DNA from 3 places in the Mesorhizobium sp. M0923 genome. Region 2 is predicted to be linked to each of the others. Evidence: predicted binding sites of a transcription regulator. Region 2 holds the regulator's gene; each other region holds the start of a gene.

Region 1 (6,676 bases), on a different contig from region 2:
CCCCGAACACGACGCCCATCGGCAGGAAGGCCATGAATGCCAGCCAATTGCCTCCGGCCGCAAGCAGCTTGATCTGCTCGCCGAGCGTCAGATAGATCGTGCGCTGAAATTCGACGAGCGTCTGGAACATCGGACGAGACTAGCAGAAAATCGGCGAGCGTCAGTGCATGTGGCCGTGGTCATGCGTGTGCTCGTGAGGGTGCGGATGGTCGTTCTCTCCACGTTCCGTTGAAAACCGGACATTCGCCTCAGCCAGGGCTGGCATATGCTGGGACAGTTCGTCTTTCAGCGCTGCCGCGATCTTGTTCGCCGCCGACAGCGGTAAGGTTTCGTCCGCGGCAATTGCGATGTCGGCGTGCAATCTATGACCGACCCAGCGCGCCTTAGCATCGACAATATGCGCGCCCGCAACATGCTCGGCGGCATGTCGGATTTCATCCATCACACCGGGTTCGATTCCGTCCAGCATGCGGGTCAGCACCGAACGGGCCGATTGCCACACGATACCGAAGATCGCAATCGTGATCAGCAGGCCGACGATCGGGTCGGCCAAGGAAAAGCCGAGCCAGACGCCGATGGCTCCGATGACCACGGCAAGGCTGGTAAGTCCGTCGGTGCGGGCGTGGTAGCCGTCGGCAATGAGTGCCGCGCTGTTGATTTCGCGGCCGACGCGGATACGGAACACGGCAACCGCCCCGTTGCCGAGGAAGCCGACAATGCCCGCCGCCGTCAGCCAGCCGAGGTGTGTCACTACTTGTGGATTGATCAGCCTGTCGATGGCTTGGTAGGCGGCGACAACAGCGCTGAACAGGATGATGAGCACGATGATGATGCCGGCCAGATCCTCGACCCGGCCCAAGCCATAGGTAAAGGTCCGCGACGGCTTGCGCCGCGCCAGCACGAACGCAATCCATAGCGGGATCGCCGTTGTCGCATCGCCGATGTTATGGATCGTGTCGGCCAGCAATGCCACGCTCCCCGACAGCACAACCACGACCATCTGCAACGCCGCGGTGATGGCCAGGATTACGAACGACCATTTGATTGCCCAGATGCCCCGGTCGGTGGTAGCAATTGTCGCATCGATGACGCCGTGGGTGTGACCGTGCGAACCGTGATCGCCGTGATGATGTGCGGCGTGCGAGCCGAACCCGAGCCAGTCCAGAATGCGGGCTACGATGGCATTCATAGATACTTCGCCAGCTGCTTGAGTTCCGCCAGCGAGTTGCCGCCGGTTTCCACGCTGTCCGTGAGGCAATGCTCGATGTGATCGTTGATCAGCTCGCGCTTGGCGCTGCTGATGGCCCTTTCGACGGCATGAAGCTGCTGCGCCAGATCAACGCAAGGGCGATGCGCCTCGATCATGGCCAGCACCGCCGCAAGGTGGCCTTGCGCGCGCTTCAGGCGCTTTACGATGGAAGGATGTGAGGCGTGGAGGTGATCTGACATGCCTCCAGCATATCCTCCCGGGGAGGATACGGGTCAAGCTCTAAGTCAGCTGTGCAATTTCCGGAGAGGCTTCACCTTGAACATTGCTTGGTCTATGCCTTCCCCATGAAGAAGCTTGCCCGTTTTCTTGGCCTGCTGGTCGTTACAGCAGTCCTTGCGGTGGCGCTGGGCACGCTGCTGCCGCGCCCGCTCTGGCCGGCGGCCGCTGCCGATCCGATCGGCGCAAGCCACCGCATCCTGGTGCTGAAAAACCCGATCCACACCGACATCGCCATCCCGGTCGACGACGACGTGCGCCGGCGCTTCCACTTCCTGGTCGATGCCGGCATTCCGGCCGACATGGCGGAGGTCCGCTACATCGTCTTCGGCTGGGGAGGCCGCGCCTTCTATCTCGAGACGCCGACCTGGTCGGAACTGAAGGCAGTGCCGGTGATGAAGGCGCTGACCGTCGATGCTTCGGTGATGCATGTCGACATTTCAGGCGAAATCGCCGAGCCGCATCCCGACGTCGCCGGCTTCGACGTAAGTGAGGAACGCTTTGCGGCGCTGCTCGATTTCATTGCAGCAAGCTTCCAGCGGGGGCCGAACGGGGCCATTCCGATCGAGAATGCGGCCTATTCCCGCTTCGATCGTTTCTTCGAAGCCAATGGCCATTTCAACGCGCTGATCGGCTGCAACACCTGGACGGCGGCGGCACTGCGCACGGCCGGGCTGCGCACCGGCTGGTGGAACCCGCTGCCAGCCTCGCTCGGCCTGTCGATGCGGCTTCACAATTGAAGAGGGTTCCGGCTGATCAACGCCGCGATCCTTCGAGCCCTCCTTTCGCCAATCTCTAACGTTGCAGGACCTAGCAAGGCGCCGAAACTGCCAATCTCCCTCCTTGTGGGGGAGATGTCCGGCAGGACAGAGGGGGGCGCTGTCCCGCCGGCCTATCGAGCTTTTTATCGCCGATCCCCAGACTCGCGCGCCCGCTAGCCATAAAGCCAATCAAGATCGGCGGCGAGCTTTTCGGGTGAGCGCATCGCCAGGAACAGGTTGCGGGCCATCGCCACCGGCCCGGCCGCGTGCCAGGCGAGGCGGTTGACCGCGCCGCGGCGGGCGACCTGGGCGACGCGCGGCCGCCGCGCCTGTTCCCAAGCGGCAAGCGCGCCGCTGAGATCGGCAGGCGAGGTGGCAACGAAGCCGGCAAGCGTCGCCGCGTCCTCGATCGCCATCGCCGCGCCCTGTGCGGCAAAGGGCGTCATCGCATGCGCCGCATCGCCGATCAGCGCGACGCCTTCCGGTGTCGTCCACCGCCGCTGCTCGACGGTGTGGATCGGCCATGCCGTCCACGGCGCCGCCTCGCTCGCCAGACGGACCAGCGCCGGCGCGGTACCGCGCATGGCGCTGACGAGGATGGCGGGGTTGGCATGCCCCGACCAGCCCTCGGCGATGCGCTCGCCCCTGGTGAAGGCGGCGAGGTTGAAGGCAGTGCCACGGCTGACCGGATAGGCGACCATATGGAAGCCGGGATAGAGGAATGCGGTAACGCAATCGGGCGCACCGATCGCTGCAAAGGCTTGGCCAGCAGGGCTGTCGGCACCGACGGTGGCGCGCCACGCCAGCTCACCTGAAAACCGGCTACTACCGAATTCGGCCGCTTTGCGGGCCAGTTGTTCTCGCACCGACGACCAGACGCCATCCGCGCCGATCAGCAGACAGCCAGCCTCGACCGTTTCGCCATCAGCCGATGCAGTGACGGCAACAGCTTTCGGTCCGGCTGCGATGTCGGTCACCCGCGCGCCAGCGACCAGTTCGATCCCGGGCTGCTCCGAAACCCGCTGCATCAGCGCTGACTGCAGATCGGCGCGGTGGGCGACGAGATAGGGTGCCCCCCAGCGCGTTTCGGCGGCCGGGCCAAGCGGTACGCGCGCCAGCTCGCCCAGCGTGGCGGCATCCTTGAGCACAACCGCCTCCGGCCGCACCGCCGTCGGCAGCAGCCGATCGAGTACGCCGAGTTGTCGAAGAATGCGTGTCGCGTTGGGCGACAACTGGATGCCGGCGCCGGCAGCCTCGAGGTGCTGCGCCTGTTCGAACAGTTTTATCCGATAGCCGCGCTCGGCGAAGGCCAGTGCCGCGGTCAGCCCGGCAACGCCCGCCCCGGCGATGACGACCTGCCGGGACTGCGTTTCCTGCATCAGGCTTGTCGCAGGAGAATCAGGCGGCCTGGTCGATATAAAGGCAGCCCGGCGGCACCGTTTCCAATGCCTTCAGCTTCGGCGAATAGCGATAGAGCGTCGAGCAGTAGGGGCAGACCTTTTCATTGTCGTCGCCCATGTCGAGAAATACATGCGGATGGTCGAAAGGCGGATTGGCGCCGGTGCACATGAATTCCTTGACGCCGATGTCGATTGCCGGATAGCCCGCATCGTTCTGGAAATGGGGAATGGAACCGCCTGCCATCGTCGTCTCCTGATCTTGTCGATTGCATCTGGATCATAACCCGTCTCTTTGCAAGATCGATGAAATGAAACTGTCGCAAAAGCCTGTCAGAGGATAAGTTAAGCCGGTTAACACCGTAATCCGCGGACGGGTGTGAGAAGAGCAGGAACTATGAACGAACTGAAGCCGGTCCAGAACGAATTCATCACCATCGAGGCTGCGAGCCGCGAAGGCGGCAATCCTGACCGCTTCGTCAACCGCGAGTTTTCCTGGCTGCAATTCAATCGGCGCGTGCTCGAGGAATCGCTGAACGCCAATCATCCGCTGCTCGAGCGCGTTCGCTTCCTGTCGATATCGGCGGCCAATCTCGACGAGTTCTTCATGGTCCGCGTCGCCGGTCTTGCCGGCCAGGTGCGCGAGGGCATCGTGCTGAAGAGCCCGGACGGGCGCACCCCCGAGCAGCAGCTCGAACAGCTGTTGCGCGAGGTCGAGCGCCTGCAGGAGGACCAGCAGAACAGCCTTTCGGCGCTGATGCTGCAGCTCAACAAGGAAGGCATCGAGAGCATCACCCGCGATGCGCTGACCAAGGACGAGAAGACCTGGCTCGAGGACCATTTCCAGGAGCAGGTGTTTCCGGTCCTGACGCCGCTGTCGATCGACCCAGCGCATCCGTTTCCGTTCATTCCCAATCTCGGTTTCTCGATGGCGCTGCAATTGCGCCACCGCAAGAACGGCGAGGAAATGAGCGCGCTTTTGCGCCTGCCGGTAGCGCTGAGGCGCTTCATCCGCTTGCCGGATCGCAAGCATCACGTCCGCTTCGTTCCGCTCGAAGAGGCGGTCAGTCTCTACATCGGCAAGCTGTTCCCCGGCTACGAGGTCAAGGGCTCCGGCACGTTCCGCATCATCCGCGACAGCGATATCGAGGTCGAGGAAGAATCCGAAGATCTGGTGCGGCTGTTCGAGACGGCGCTGAAGCGTCGCCGCCGCGGCTCGGTCATCCGGATCGAGTTCGACAGGCTGATGCCGTCCGAATTGCGCGACTTCGTCGCCGGCGAGCTTGGCGTCTCGGCCAGCCGCATCAGCGTGCTTACCGGGCCGCTGGCGCTTAGCCAGATCTCGGAGATCGTCGCCGTCGCTCGCGACGATCTGAAGTTCACGCCCTACAATCCGCGCTTCCCGGAGCGCATCCGCGAGCATGGTGGCGATTGCTTTGCCGCCATCCGCGAGAAGGACATCATCGTCCACCACCCCTACGAATCCTTCGACGTGGTGGTGCAGTTCCTGCGCCAGGCGATGGCCGATCAGGAAGTGGTGGCGATCAAGCAGACGCTCTACCGCACCTCCAACGACAGCCCGATCGTGCGGGCTTTGGTCGACGCCGCCGAGGCCGGCAAGTCGGTGACGGCGCTGGTCGAGCTCAAGGCGCGCTTCGACGAGGAGGCCAACATCCGCTGGGCGCGCGACCTCGAGCGCGCCGGAGTCCAGGTCGTCTTCGGCTTTCTCGAGCTGAAGACCCACGCGAAAATGTCGCTGGTGGTGCGGCGCGAGGATGGCAGGCTACGCAATTACGTGCATCTCGGCACCGGCAATTACCACCCGGTCACCGCGCGCATCTACACCGACCTGTCCTTCTTCACCACCGATCCGACGATCGCGCGCGATGTCGCGCAATTGTTCAATTTCATCACCGGCTATGCCGAGCCGGCCGAGCAGATGCGGCTGGCCATATCGCCGTTCACGCTGCGCAACCGCATCCTCAAGCATATTTCGGACGAGATCGGCCACGCGCTGGATGGCAGGCCGGCTCGCATCTGGATGAAGATGAATGCGCTGGTCGATCCGATCATCATCGATGCGCTCTACGATGCCAGCCGCGCCGGCGTCGAGATCGATCTCGTCGTGCGCGGCATCTGCTGCCTGAGACCGCAGGTGCCGGGCCTGTCGGAGAACATAAGGGTGAAGTCGATCGTCGGCCGCTTCCTCGAGCACAGCCGCATCTATTGCTTCGGCAACGGCCACGGCCTGCCCTCGGACGGGGCGATCGTCTACATCTCCTCGGCCGATTTGATGCCGCGCAATCTCGACCGCCGGGTCGAGACCATGGTGCCGATCACCAATCCAACTGTGCATGAACAGGTGCTCGGCCAGATCATGCTCGGCAACATCATGGACAACCAGCAAAGTTTCGACGTATTGGCTGACGGAACCTCCCGGCGCGTTGTGCTGGAGGAGGGCGAGGAACCGTTCAACGCGCAGGAATATTTCATGACCAATCCGAGCCTGTCCGGACGGGGCGATGCGTTGAAGTCGCATGCGCCCAAGCGCATCGCGCAGTTCAAGCGCCGCAAGAAACAGAACGCAGCGACGGGCTGATGATTTCAGCGTCCCAGGGCCGGCTTCAGGACCGCCGACCGCTGTCCATCATCGATATCGGGTCGAACTCGATCCGTCTTGTCATCTATGAAGGGCTGGCGCGCTCGCCGACCTTGCTGTTCAACGAAAAGATGCTCGCCGGCCTCGGCCGCGGCATCGTTTCGACCGGAAAGCTCGATCCCGAGGCGGTGACGCGCTCGATGGAAGAGTTCCGCCGTTTCCGCGCGCTCTCCGACCAGGCCGGCGCCGAGCGCATGTATGTGTTGGCGACCGCCGCCGCCCGTGAGGCGGTCAACGGCCCCGACTTCATCCACCGCGCCGAGGATGTACTCAAGACCGAGATCCAGGTGCTGAGCGGCCGCGAGGAAGCCCATTATTCGGCGCTCGGCGTCATCTCCGGTTTCCACCCGGCCAACGGCATCGCCGGCGATCT
Region 2 (6,676 bases):
TGCGCCGCGTACGGCGTGACCAATTGGCCCCAAAGGCCAGCTTAGAGGCGCTAATTTTTTCGAGCCTCGAAAAAATACTGGCCCGATCTCCCGCTGCTGTCAACATCGATTCTGATGGATTTTGATGTTGCTGCGACTTTTTTCGAGCTTCGGAATAAACGATGACAGCGCCACCTGCATCTGACACTATTTGCCTCATCCGACATTATTTGTCGGCATTACCGACGGCTTCCGGTTCATGAGCGGCCGCGGCAAACCGGGAGGAAAGCAAAACGATGTCGGTCGGAATCCGCCATGACGATTTGCGCCGGCGCAACCGGGCGATGGTGATCTCGGCCGTGCGCCGGGCCGGCCAGCCATCGCGTACGGAGATCGCCGCAACCACCGGCCTCAGCCACTCGACCATATCGGCGATCTCCTCCGACCTGATACGGGAAGGCATCCTCGCCGAGAGCAAGGCAAGCGAACCCGTTTCGTTGAAACGCGGTCGTCCGCAGGTCGGCCTCGCCCTCAATCCGGAAGCGGCGGCGGTGCTGACCGTGGTGTTGTCGCTGAATTTCCTGTCGGCCGCCATCATCGACTATGCGGGGCAGGTGGTCGCCGAGGAACAGCGCCGGCTGGACACGCTGACCATGCCGCGCGACGAACTGATCCGCGAATGCATGGCCATCGTCCGGCGCCGGCTGGACGATCCAGATCTTGACGTCCGCAGTGTCGCCCGCATCGCCCTGGCGATTCAGGGAATTACCGACTCCCCTGCACGCGCCATGCTGTGGTCGCCGATCACGCCCCAGACGGACATCGCCTTTGCCGACATGCTGGAAGATGAATTCGGCATCCCGGCCACGGTGGAGAACGACTGCAATATGATGGCGGTGGCTTTGCGCTGGCGCGATCCGGATCGCTATCGCGACGACTTCATCGCCATCCTGCTTTCGCACGGCATCGGCATGGGGCTGGTGTTGAAGGGCGAGCTGTTCACCGGCACGCATTCCTCGGGCGGCGAGTTTGGCCACATGATCCATCGTCCGGGCGGCGCGCTCTGCCGTTGCGGGCGGCGCGGCTGCATCGAGGCCTATGCCGGCAATTACGCCATCTGGCGCAACGCCACGCAGATGAGCGAAGACAGCCAACCGGTCGCCGACGTCAGCGACGCCGACATGCGCGCGCTGGCGGTTCGGGCGCGCGAGAAGGACGGGCCGGAACGCGAAGCCTACCGCAAGGCCGGCGAAGCGCTGGGTTTCGGTCTCGGCTCGCTGTTCGCGCTGATCGATCCGGCACCGGTCGCAATGGTCGGCGCCAGTGCCGCCGCCTTTGATCTGATCGAGCCGGCCTTGCGGAAGGCCATCGCCCAGACCGCCGGCGGCCAGCATTCGGGCTCGATCTCCTTCGATACCGAGCCGAACGAATTGCCGCTGATCCGCGAAGGCTGTGCAATGCGGGCGTTAAGCTTCGTCGACCAGCAGATTTTCGCGCCGGGCGCGCAAATGAGGCCCGGCGTCAGAAAGAACGTAGCCTGACTGGGCGGGTCAATCTTCCCTGATCGCGTAGCCGGCACCGCGGATGGTGCGGATGACATCAGGCATGCGGCCGTTGTTGACGGCTTTGCGCAGCCGCCCGACATGCACGTCGACGGTGCGTTCGTCGATATAGATCGTCTCGCCCCAGACATTATCGAGTAACTGGCTGCGCGAGAAGACGCGGCCCGGATGCCGCATCATGAATTCGAGCAACCGGAATTCGGTCGGCCCGAGCCGGATCTCGGTCTTCTTGCGATACACCCTGTGCGATTCGCGATCGAGCACGATGTCGCCGACCTTCAGCACGCTGGACAGCACTTCCGGCTTGGCGCGGCGCAGCAGCGCCTTGACCCTGGCCATGAATTCCGGTGTCGAAAACGGTTTGACCAGATAGTCGTCGGCGCCGGTCGAAAGACCGCGTACCCGGTCGCTCTCCTCGCCGCGCGCGGTCAGCATGATGATCGGCAGCCGTTCGGTTTCGGGGCGCACCCGCAACCGGCGGCAGAGCTCGATGCCGGAAACCGCTGGTATCATCCAGTCGAGCACCAGAAGATCGGGCACATTCTCCTGCAAACGGATCTCGGCTTCGTCGCCGCGTGTCACCACCTCGACCTGGTAGCCTTCGGATTCGAGATTGTAGCGGAGCAGCACACCCAACGGCTCCTCGTCCTCCACCACCATTATGCGTGGTGCGATCATCGGCTGGGCACCCCCATCATGTCGCCGGTGCGGACATTGTCGTTTCGTCTTGCTTCGGACGATTGACCGGCAATTGCTCGCCGGTCAGCACATAATACGCATTTTCGGCGATGTTGGTGACATGGTCGCCGATCCGCTCCAGATTCTTGGCGCAGAACAGCAGATGCGTGCAAGCGGTGATGTTGCGCGGGTCTTCCATCATGTAGGTCAACAGTTCGCGGAACACCGACGTATATTTGACGTCGATGCGCTCGTCGGCGGCGCGTAGCTTGGCCAACGCGGCCGCATCGCCTGCAGCATACTCCTCGATGACGCCCTGCACCTGGATGAGCACCAGCTGCGCCATCGCATCGATGGAATGCGATAGGTCGCGCGGTGTGACGCTAAGGCCGACCGCACTCACACGCTTGGCGATATTCTTGGCAAGGTCGCCGATGCGTTCGAGATCGCCGGCCATGCGGATCGCCCCGACGACATGGCGCAGATCGTGGGCCATCGGCTGGCGCTTGGCGATCAGGGTGATGGCGCGGTCGTCCAGTTCGCGTTGACGCGCATCCATGATGGCATCGTCGGAAACGACGCGTTGCGCCAGCACGTTGTCAGAATTCAACAGGGCCTTGGTCGCCCCGCCGACCATCGAACCGGCGAGGTCGGCCATGTCGCGGATCAGCTTGCTGATCTGCTCGAGATCCTCGTCGAAAGAAGCGACTGTGTGTTCGCCCATGGTCCTGTCCTCATATGCGTGATCGGAACGGCTCAGCCGAAGCGGCCGGTGATGTAATCCTGCGTGCGCTTCTCGCGGGGCGACGTGAAGATCTTCTCGGTCCGGTCGAACTCTACCAGTTCACCCAGATACATGAAGGCGGTCTGGCGCGATACGCGCGCCGCCTGCTGCATGTTGTGGGTGACGATGACGATCGTGTAGTCGGCTTGCAATTCGTCGATCAGTTCCTCGATCTTGGCGGTCGACAGCGGGTCGAGTGCCGAAGCCGGCTCGTCGAGCAGAATGACTTCCGGCTTCACCGCCACGGTGCGGGCAATACAAAGCCGCTGCTGCTGGCCGCCTGACAGGCTCAAGCCGCTGGCGTTGAGCTTGTCCTTGACCTCGCCCCACAGCGCGGCCCGCTTCAACGCTTGTTCGACGCGGCCGTCCATTTCGGACTTGCCCAGATTCTCATAAAGCCTGACGCCGAAGGCGATGTTCTCGTAGATCGACATCGGGAACGGCGTCGGCTTCTGGAACACCATGCCGATCTTGGTCCTCAGGAGATTGAGGTCCTGCGAGCGGTCGAGAATGTTCTTGCCGTCGAGCAGCACCTGGCCCTCGGCTGTCTGCTTCGGGTAGAGTTCGTAGATGCGGTTGAACACACGCAGCAGCGTCGATTTCCCGCAGCCCGAAGGGCCGATGAAGGCAGTGACGCTGCGCTCGGGCAGCGACAAGGTGATGTCCTTCAACGCCTTGCTCTGGCCGTAGTAGAAGTTGAGGTTCTTGACCTCGATCTTCGTCTTCTCGGCGACCGTCTCGGTCATCGTCATGTCCGCGGACAACATCTGTGTCATCTGTCCTCTCTGCGTCCGGTAAGGCTGCGGGCGAGGATGCTCAAGCCCAGAACCGTCAGGGTGATTATGAGTGCGCCGCTCCACGCCAGTTGCTGCCATTCCTCGTAAGGGCTGAGAGCGAACTGGAAGATGGTCACCGGCAGGCTGGCCATCGGCGCGTTGATATTGCTGCTCCAGAACTGGTTGTTGAGCGCGGTGAAGAGCAGCGGCGCCGTCTCGCCGGAAATGCGTGCTATCGCCAGCAATATGCCGGTGACGATGCCGGACAATGCGGCGCGGTAGGCGACCGAACGGATCACCACCCAGCGCGGCGCGCCGATCGCGGCGCCGGCTTCACGCAACGCGTTCGGCACCAGGTTGAGCATGTCTTCAGTGGTGCGCACGACCACCGGAATGACCAGGATGGCAAGCGCAACGGCGCCGGCTATGGCCGAGAAATGCCCCATTGGCCGCACCATCAACTCATAGACGAACAAGCCGATGATGATCGACGGCGCCGACAACAGGATGTCGTTGATGAAGCGCACGACGGTGGTGATGCGCGAGAAACGCCCATATTCGGCCATGTAGGTTCCCGCCAGCACGCCGATCGGCGTGCCGACGACAACGGCGATGATCGTCATCAGCAGGCTGCCCGCGATTGCATTGAGCAGGCCGCCGGCCTCGCCTGGCGGTGGCGTCATCTCGGTGAAGACCGCGAACGAAAGCCCGGCTGTGCCCTTATAGACCAGTGCACCGAGAATGAGCGCCAGCCAGGCAAGCCCGATGCCGGCGGCGACGACGCAAAGCGCCATCATCACCGAATTTCTGGCTTTGCGGCGGCTGTGGAGCGATGAGGATGTCGACATCGGTCAGGCTCCCGTACGGGCGTCGATCCGCATCAGCATATAGCGGGCGGCGGCAAGGATCAGGAAAGTGATGACGAACAGGATCAGGCCGAGCGAAACCAGGGAAGAGGTGTAGAGATCGCCGTCGGCCTCGGTGAATTCATTGGCGATGGTCGCCGAGATGGTCGTGCCCGGCGCGAACAGGGAGGCGCTGATGCGGTGGGCGTTGCCGATGACGAAGGTCACCGCCATGGTTTCGCCGAGCGCGCGGCCGAGGCCAAGCATGACGCCGCCCATGATACCGATGCGGGTATAGGGAATGACCACGCGCCGGGTCACTTCCCAGGTCGTGCAACCGATGCCGTAGGCCGATTCCTTCAGCACCGCCGGCACCGTATCGAAGACGTCCTTGGTGATCGAGGTGATGAAGGGCAGCACCATGATGGCGAGGATCAGCGCCGAGGTCAGAAGGCCGATGCCGTAAGGAGGGCCGGCGAAAAGGCTGGATAGTCCCGGCACGCCGTGGAAGATGTTGATGATGAAGGGCTGTATCGTCGTCTGCAGGAACGGCGCGAACACGAACAGGCCCCAGATGCCGTAGATGATCGAGGGAATGCCGGCCAACAGCTCGACCGCTATGCCGATCGGGCGCCTGAGCGGGCGCGGGCAGAGTTCGGTGAGAAACACGGCAATGCCGATGCCGATCGGAACCGCGATCAGGATGGCGATGGCCGCCGTGACCAGCGTGCCGTAGATCGGCGCCAGCGCGCCAAATTTTTCCGTTACCGGATTCCAGCTTTCAGTCGTCAGGAAAGAGAACCCGAAGGACGACAGGGCCTGCCATGAGCCGGCAAACAGCGAGATTGCGACACCACCGAGGATGACCAGCACAAGAATTGCGGAAGCGCGGGTGAGTCCGCGGAATATGGCGTCTGTGAGCGCGAAGCGCCGCACCGTAGCTTCCCTGGCCCGGGCTGCAGATGATAGCATGGCATCGGAAGCGATGGTCATTGGGTCCTCGCGATTGAAGGCAACAGGGAGGGCGCCGTCGACGCCCTCCCTGGAGGAGATTACATAGCCGAGTAGAGCGGCTTGCCGTCGCTGCCGACGACTTCCTTGGCCCACATGGCCTTGACGCTCTCGACCACCTTGTCGGGCATCGGAACGTAGTCCAGCTCGCCGGCCATCTCGTCGCCCTTGTCGTATGCCCAGGCGAAGAATTTGAGCGCTTCGCCGGTGGTCGCCGCGTCGTCCGGCTTCTTGTACAGGAGGATCCACGTCGCCGCCGTCATTGGCCAGGACTCGGCGCCCGGCTCGTTGGCGAGGATGACGCCATAGCCCGGCTGCGAGCTCCAGTCGGCATTGGCCGCTGCCGCCGAGAATGCCGCCGCGGTGGGTTCGACCTTCTTGCCGTCCTTGTTGATCATATCGGTGTGGGTGAGCTTGTTCTGCTTGGCATAGGCGTATTCGACATAGCCGATCGCGCCGCCGGTCTGGGAGACGTTGTTGGCAACGCCCTCATTGCCCTTGGCGCCGATGCCCACGGGCCATTCCACGGCCTTGTCGACGCCGACCTTTTCTTTCCAGTCCGCGCTGACGTCGCCGAGGTAGTATGTGAAGTTGAACGTCGTGCCCGACCCATCGGAACGGTGAACGACCGCGATCGCCTGCGAAGGCAGCTTGACGTCGGGATTGAGCTTCTTGATCGCCTCGTCATCCCAGCTCGTGATCTTGCCGAGGAAGATGTCGGCCAGCGTCGGGCCGTCGAGAACCAACTCGCCCGGCTTGATGCCTTCGAGGTTGACGACGGGAACGATGCCGCCCATCACCATCGGGAACTGAGCCAATCCGGACGATTCAAGCTCTTCGCCTTTCAGCGGCGCATCAGAAGCGCCGAAGGTAACGGTCTTGGCTTTGATCTGCTTGATGCCGCCGCCGGAACCGATCGACTGATAGTTAAGCCCAATGCCGGTGTCTTTCTTGTAAGTGTCGGCCCACTTCGCATAGATCGGGTAGGGGAAGGTGGCGCCGGCGCCGGAGATGTCCGCGGCGAGCGCGGCGGACAGGGTG
Region 3 (6,676 bases), on a different contig from region 2:
CGAAATTTCGCGGCGGTGGCCTGGGCAAGCTGTTGTCCATATTCGTGGCAAACCGGATAGTGGCGCGCGACGAAATTCCCTATCTCCACGCTTATGCCAGCAACGCCACGGCCATTAGACTTTACGAGTCCATTGGCTTCAGGTTGCGAAGCACAATGAATGTGGCCGTGGTTCAGCGCACCGAATGATTCGTCGGCGCATAATGCGTAGCATGGATGCATCCCGCATCGGGAAAGGAAGGATTTCGTATCGCCGAAATCCTTCCTTGAGACTGCAAGACCTTGCTGCGTGTCAGACCGCGATCTTGCCACCACCTTGCCTGGTGATGGCAACGACCGCCGGCCGCACCGGCATGTCCGGCTTGAAGTCGGGCCAGCGGGTCGACAAATCCTCATAGTAGGACGGACGGCCGAAAGCCTCCCAGTCCTCGCCACCGTCGCCTGGATGCTGGACGGCAACGAAAGCGGTCTGGTCGTCCGGCGCAAACAGGGGACCACACATTTCGGCGCCGATCGGCACGCGGAAGAACAGTTTTGAGGTCGCCCGCGCCGGCCCTTCCGTATCGACCGCCCACAGACCGTCGGTGCGGCCAGTGGCCTTCGGACCCTGACCGTCGGTGGCGACCCAGAGGCGGCCGGTCGAATCAACCGCGCAATTGTCCGGCATGCCGAACCAGCCATTGGCCGTGGTTGCGGTCGAGAAGGTGGCGCCGACTGCCGCAACCGAGGGCTCACCGCATTTCAAGAGCACCTCCCACTTGCCCTTGGTGGCGGCAAAATCGCCACCGTCCTCGACGATCTCGATGATGTGGCCAAAGGCATTTTCGGCACGCGGGTTGGCGGCGTCGACCTGATCGGCCTTGCGCTTCGAATTGTTGGTCAGCATGACATAGACCTTGCCGTTGGCGGCATTGGGCTGGATGTCTTCAGGGCGGTCCATCTTGGTGGCGCCGAGCAGGTCGGCGGCGCGGCGCGTCTCGATCAGCACGTCGGCCTGGCTGGCAAAGCCGTTCTCCGCCGTCAGCGGCCCTTGGCCGAAGACGATCGGCAGCCATTCGACCGAACCGTCGTCGGCAAACTTGGCGACATGCAAGGTGCCGTCGTCGAGCAAATCCATATTGGCGGCGCGGTCGTCCGGATTGAACTTGCCTGTGGTGACGAACTTATAGACATAGTCGAAGCGCTCGTCGTCGCCGAGGTAGAAGACGACACGGCCATCCTTGGCGACGATCGATTCGGCGCCCTCATGCTTGAAGCGGCCCATTGCGGTGCGCTTCTTCGGCACCGAAGTCGGATCCTGGACGTCGACCTCGACGATCCAGCCAAAGCGGTTCGGCTCGTTCGGCTCTTTGCCGATGTCGAAACGGTCGTAATGCGCTGCCCATTCATAAGCACCTTCGGGAATGCCGAGCCGCTTGTAATTGGCCGCTTCCTTGTGGCCTTGCGGCAGCTCGCCCGAGAAATAGCCGTGGATGTTCTCCTCGGCCATGACATAGGTGCCCCACGGCGTGACGCCGCCGGCACAATTGTTGACGGTGCCGACGACTTTCGTGCCGGTCGGGTCGGCGCTGGTCTTGACGCGGTCGTGGCCGGCGACGGGGCCGGACAGCGCGATCTCGGTGTTGGAGGTGATGCGGCGGTTGAGCTTGCCGTCGCGAACGACCTGCCATTTGCCGGCTTCCTTGCGGATCTCGACAATGGTGCCGCCATGCGCGGCCATCTCGACGTCGACTTGTTCCTTGCTGAGAGGCGCCTGCTTGGCTTTGCCATCGACGATGGTGACGAGGCCCGGAAACATCAGGTGCGGATTGGTGTATTCGTGGTTGACCACCAGCAGGCCGTGCTCGGCCGAGCCGTCGATCGGGATATAACCGACATAGTCATTGTTGTAGCCGAATTGTCTGGCCTGGGCTTCCGCCGACTGTTTTGTCGGATCGAATTCCGGCGAATCGGCGAACAGCGGATCGCCCCAGCGCAGCAGCACGTCGGCGTCATAACCGGGTGCAACGTGATGCTTGTCGTCGATGCCGGCCTCGAGCTCGTCGAAAGCGAAGGCGGAGCCTTCGGCGGCGCGGGCGTTGTCGGCGGTGATCAGCGCCAGCGGGCTGACGGTAGCGGCTATGGCCGAGACGGCAAGCGAGCCGTTGAGGAAGCCGCGGCGCGAGAACCGCGCGGCGATGATCTCACCCATGGTGCGGTTGTCGCTGGGATTGGCTCCTGGCCCATCGTTTTCCTCGAGCAGGCTGGTGCGGAAATGGGCGTCAGGGGTGCGATGTTCGGTCATAGGGGCCTGCCTCTGGCTGGATGGATTGCTGGAGCGTGTTGCCTGGCCAATCCGGTATCGCCGGCAGGTCACAGTTTGATGACATGCCGGCTAATTGCCATCTGCGATTTCGTGCCCAACATCAGCCCCGCTTGACCGCGACCGGCGCTTCGGAAACAAGAGCTGCGGCAGGCGCGCAAGGACCGCATCGGGAGGAGCAAAAAGTGAGTTTCTGGGGACTTGGGCAGCTCTGCATTTCGACAGTGATCTTCCTGCTTGCGGCGACGGCGGCGAAGCAATGGGGACTGGCGCCGAGCTTTGGCAAGATCGTGCTGACGTTGGCGCTCTATTCGCTCGGCAATCTGATCATGCTGAGGCTGATCCGTGAATTCGGCATGTCGGTGTCGTTCAGCCTGTCAGCGGTGATCCAGCTGGTGTCGGTGAATGTGGTGGCGCTGGTCTTCTTCGGCGAGCGCGTCAATGCCTTGCAGGCGACCGGCATCATGCTTGCCATCGCAGCTGTGGCGCTGATCACGCTCGGACCCTATCTGCAAAGGCTGTAACTGCGATCGGGCCGATGAAGAAGACCGCAAGCAGACTGCGCAACTGGCTGGAGTTCCCGGTTCTGCTGGCCGGGCTGATCATTGCCGGCGGGCTGTGGGGGTTCGAGGAGCTAATGGAGATGGCGCGGGCCACTACGCCGCATGCCTTCGATACCGAAATCCTGCTTGCCTTCCGCAAGGCCGGCCAACCCGACAATCCGATCGGACCGGCGTGGCTGGAAGGAGCGATGCGCGACATCACCAGCCTCGGCAGCGCCAGCGTGTTGGTGCTGATCACGGCAGCAATGATCGTCTATCTGCTCCTCATCCGCAGGCCAGGCGCGGCGCTTCTCATGTTCATCGCGGTAGCGGGCGGCCAGGTCCTGTCAAGCGTGCTCAAGTTCGATATAGATCGGCCGCGCCCCGATCTGGTCTCGCATCTCGCCGACGTGGCATCACTTTCGTTTCCGAGCGGCCACGCCATGCTGTCGGCGGTGACATATTTGACGCTGGGCAGCATGGCGGCGCGGTTTTTGCCCGGGCGGACAACGAAGATCTATGTGCTCGGTCTGGCGGTGCTGACGACGGTGGTGGTCGGCATCAGCCGCATCTATCTCGGCGTCCACTGGCCCTCCGACGTATTGGCCGGCTGGTGCGCCGGCTTTGCCTGGGCGATGCTGTGCTGGCTTGCGGCCCGGTTCCTGCAGCGATGGCTCGGGCGGGCCGGCGGCACCTGACTCATGTCAGTCGATTTGCGGTCAAATCAGCCTGTTGATCAGGCCATGACCGCAGCCTGCCAGCAGGAAAACCATCGACAGCAAGGCTGTCGAGGTCGCCAACGCATTGAATATCTTCACCTGCTCATCCTTTTTGAGTCGTTGCCTGTGAAATCGGGATCGCAATGGATGTCCCGCCAAACGATGCCGAAATTGTAGCATGCTAGCGCATCGGCTGGCAAAGAGTGCTGCATGTTTCACATATGCAAGATGATGCTTGAACCATCATAATGAAGGTATTACACGTGATATCGCAGACTCAGACGGGGGTTATGGCCGATGATCACTGCCGCGCAGATGCGTGCCGCGAGGGCGCTGGCCGGCATCGATCAGAAGACGCTCGCCGAGCGCGCCGGGGTTTCGCTTCCAACCATTCAGCGCATGGAAGCGAGCGACGGCGTGGTCCGGGGCGTGGTCGATACGCTGATGAAGGTCATCCAGGCCCTTGAAGAGGCCGGGGTCGAGCTGATCGGCGACAACCAGGCGAGCGAGCGTGGCGGCAGGGGCGTTCGCCTCAAGCCTGTCACGCCGCAGAACCCGCAAGGCTGACGGTACTGCCGCATCGCCGAAAATCGAAATCGATTTTCGGATAGTCCAATGCGCGGTTCAAAAGTGTTGGAGCGTACCTGTGCGTCGATTTGGACGCACGCCGCTCCAAGTCGCGACGGCGACCGCCGACAGTCCTGCCGACGATCCCGCCGCCTCCTTGGTTTCATGGGGAAGGCACTCGATGGATCAGACCCGGCGGGCAGTGCATCAACCGGCACGGCCGACATTTTCCGAACTGTTCACGCCGAAGCTGGTGACGGTGCTGCGCGAGGGCTATACGCTCGCGCACTTCAAGGCGGATGCCATCGCCGGGCTGACTGTCGCCATCGTGGCGCTGCCGCTGTCGATGGCAATTGCCATTGCTTCAGGCGTGACGCCGGAGCGCGGGCTCTACACCTCGATCATTGGCGGCTTCCTGGTCTCGGCGCTTGGCGGCAGCCGTTTCCAGATCGGCGGCCCGGCCGGCGCCTTCATTGTGCTGGTGGCTGCGACGGTGGCGCGAGTTGGCGTCGACGGCTTGCTGCTGGCGACGATGATGGCCGGCCTGTTCCTGCTTGCCATCGGCTATCTCGGGCTTGGCACCTACATCAAGTTCATCCCGTATCCGGTGACCGTCGGCTTCACCGCCGGCATCGCCGTCATCATCTTCTCCGGCCAGATCGTCGAACTCTTCGGGCTGAAGCTCGCCGGCAAGGAACCGGGGCCGCTGGTGCCCAAGCTGATGGCCATCGGCGAGGCGGCCGGAACGATCAACCTCGCCGCAACCGCGGTGGCGGCACTGACCATCATCACCATTGCGCTGTTGAAGCGGTTTCGGCCGAAGTGGCCGGCCATGCTGATTGCCATCGGGCTGGCATCACTCGTCGTGGCATTGCTCGCCATGCCGGCCGAAACGATCGGCACGCGCTTCGGCGGCATCCCGCGCAGCCTGCAATGGCCGGCCTTCCCGCCGCTCAGCCTCGACAGGATAATCGACGTGCTGCCGGACGCCATCGCCTTTGCGCTGCTCGGGGCGATCGAATCGCTGCTGTCGGCCGTCGTCGCTGACGGCATGACCGGAAGGCGGCATCGCTCCAATTGCGAGTTGGTGGCGCAGGGCTTCGCCAATATCGCCTCCGCCTTGTTCGGCGGTATCTGCACCACCGGCACCATTGCCCGCACCGCGACCAATGTACGGGCCGGCGCGCATGGACCGGTCTCAGGCATGATGCACTCGGCCATCCTGCTTGCCCTGATGCTGGTGGCGGCACCGCTGGCCAGCTATATCCCGCTTGCAGCACTTGCCGGCGTGCTGGCGGTGGTGTGCTGGAACATGTTCGAGAAACAGGCCTTCGCCACCTTGCTGCGCGCCTCGCGCGGCGATGCGCTGGTACTGATGGCGACGTTCCTGATCGTCATCTTCCGCGACCTGACTGAAGGCATCGTCGTCGGTTTTGCGCTGGGCTCAATCCTGTTCATCGACCGCATGGCCAAGAGCATCGCGGTGGAGGCGGACCATCAATCCTTGGTGCAGGAAGACGTCGCCGACCGCGCCAGCGCTTATGATTCCAGCGAGGCGAGCGATGCCGATACTGTCGTCTACCGGATATCGGGCGCCTTCTTCTTCGGCGCCGCCTCGACCGTCGGCACGGTGCTGGACCGCATCGCCGACCAGCGCAGGAACTTCATCCTCGATTGTTCGGCGGTGCCGTTCTTCGATTCGACGGCGGCCAATGTCATCGAGGGCGCGGCCCACAAGGCCAGCCGCGCCGGCGTTCGCTTCATTATATTAGGCGCTTCACCGCAGATACGCCGCATGCTGATCAACCACGGCGTCAAGCGGCCGCTGGTGACTTATGCCGCCTCGATCACGGATGCGCGGGCGCAGCTGAAGAAAGCCGCGCCCGCCGCCTGAGCCGATGGCTGGCTTAGTCGAGGCCTAATGCCGCGATCTCGCCGTCGTTCATCAGCGGCACGAAGATTGTCGACTTGCCGTCGGTGCCGATGTCGGCGCTGCCCGGCTTGAACGTCGCAACCGCTTGCGGCGTGCCGCCGGCTTTGTAGCTGTAGAGCGTGCCGGTCATATACGCGGTGGCGTAAACGCTGCCGCCGATGGCGACGACGCCATCGAGGTTAGCGAACTTTTCTGCGCCGGGCAGTGACGCAATTGCCTTGGTGGCGAGATCGACCGAGAGCAGGCCGCCCGGCTCCGCGGTGCTGAAATCGGGCTTGATGCCCTTGCCCCAGGAAGCGACGATCAGCCGGCCGCCATCGGCGAAGATGCCATTCGGCGAAGCAAGCGCCGCATCCCTGACGAACAGTTCGGGCCGGTCGCCGTCGATGCGATAGATCGTATCGGCAAGCATATCTGTGACGTAGACCTTGCCGGACGCGTCGGCGGTCACGTCGTTGAGGAAGACCGCGTTCGGCAAGTCGATCGTCGATGTTAGCTTGCCGCTTGCGAGATCGACGACGCGCACATGGGTGAGGTCGGCGACGTAGAGTTTGCCGTCGGCAATCGCCATGCCCTTGGGCGCGTCCATGCCGTCGGTCCAATGTTGCGTAACC

What was found. The regulator PhoB, encoded in region 2, activates phosphate uptake and scavenging genes when phosphate is short. The targets are predictions, from matches to a motif close to TGTCATNNANCTGTCAT.
Region 1: a site for PhoB is predicted at 3,952-3,968, ahead of NKH89_RS18435 (RNA degradosome polyphosphate kinase). Genes of this name have one in related genera too.
Region 3: a site for PhoB is predicted at 2,351-2,367, ahead of NKH89_RS30255 (PhoX family protein). Genes of this name have one in related genera too.

The regions. Positions count from the first base shown of each region.
Region 1 covers NZ_JAMYNW010000010.1:55,830-62,505, forward strand. Annotated here, with positions in the region: gene NKH89_RS18405 (HoxN/HupN/NixA family nickel/cobalt transporter) at 1-130, opposite strand, end outside; gene NKH89_RS18410 (cation diffusion facilitator family transporter) at 161-1,189, opposite strand; gene NKH89_RS18415 (metal-sensing transcriptional repressor) at 1,186-1,449, opposite strand; gene NKH89_RS18420 (TIGR02117 family protein) at 1,555-2,226, shown strand; gene NKH89_RS18425 (FAD-dependent monooxygenase) at 2,421-3,626, opposite strand; gene NKH89_RS18430 (zinc-finger domain-containing protein) at 3,646-3,891, opposite strand; gene NKH89_RS18435 (RNA degradosome polyphosphate kinase) at 4,042-6,243, shown strand; gene ppx (exopolyphosphatase) at 6,243-6,676, shown strand, end outside.
Region 2 covers NZ_JAMYNW010000003.1:62,003-68,678, forward strand. Annotated here, with positions in the region: gene NKH89_RS06285 (ROK family protein) at 276-1,520, shown strand; gene phoB (phosphate regulon transcriptional regulator PhoB) at 1,530-2,219, opposite strand; gene phoU (phosphate signaling complex protein PhoU) at 2,236-2,943, opposite strand; gene pstB (phosphate ABC transporter ATP-binding protein PstB) at 2,976-3,779, opposite strand; gene pstA (phosphate ABC transporter permease PstA) at 3,776-4,627, opposite strand; gene pstC (phosphate ABC transporter permease subunit PstC) at 4,631-5,617, opposite strand; gene pstS (phosphate ABC transporter substrate-binding protein PstS) at 5,677-6,676, opposite strand, start outside.
Region 3 covers NZ_JAMYNW010000026.1:16,134-22,809, forward strand. Annotated here, with positions in the region: gene NKH89_RS30250 (GNAT family N-acetyltransferase) at 1-188, shown strand, start outside; gene NKH89_RS30255 (PhoX family protein) at 292-2,283, opposite strand; gene NKH89_RS30260 (hypothetical protein) at 2,487-2,825, shown strand; gene NKH89_RS30265 (phosphatase PAP2 family protein) at 2,840-3,541, shown strand; gene NKH89_RS30270 (helix-turn-helix domain-containing protein) at 3,860-4,129, shown strand; gene NKH89_RS30275 (SulP family inorganic anion transporter) at 4,311-6,023, shown strand; gene NKH89_RS30280 (SMP-30/gluconolactonase/LRE family protein) at 6,037-6,676, opposite strand, start outside.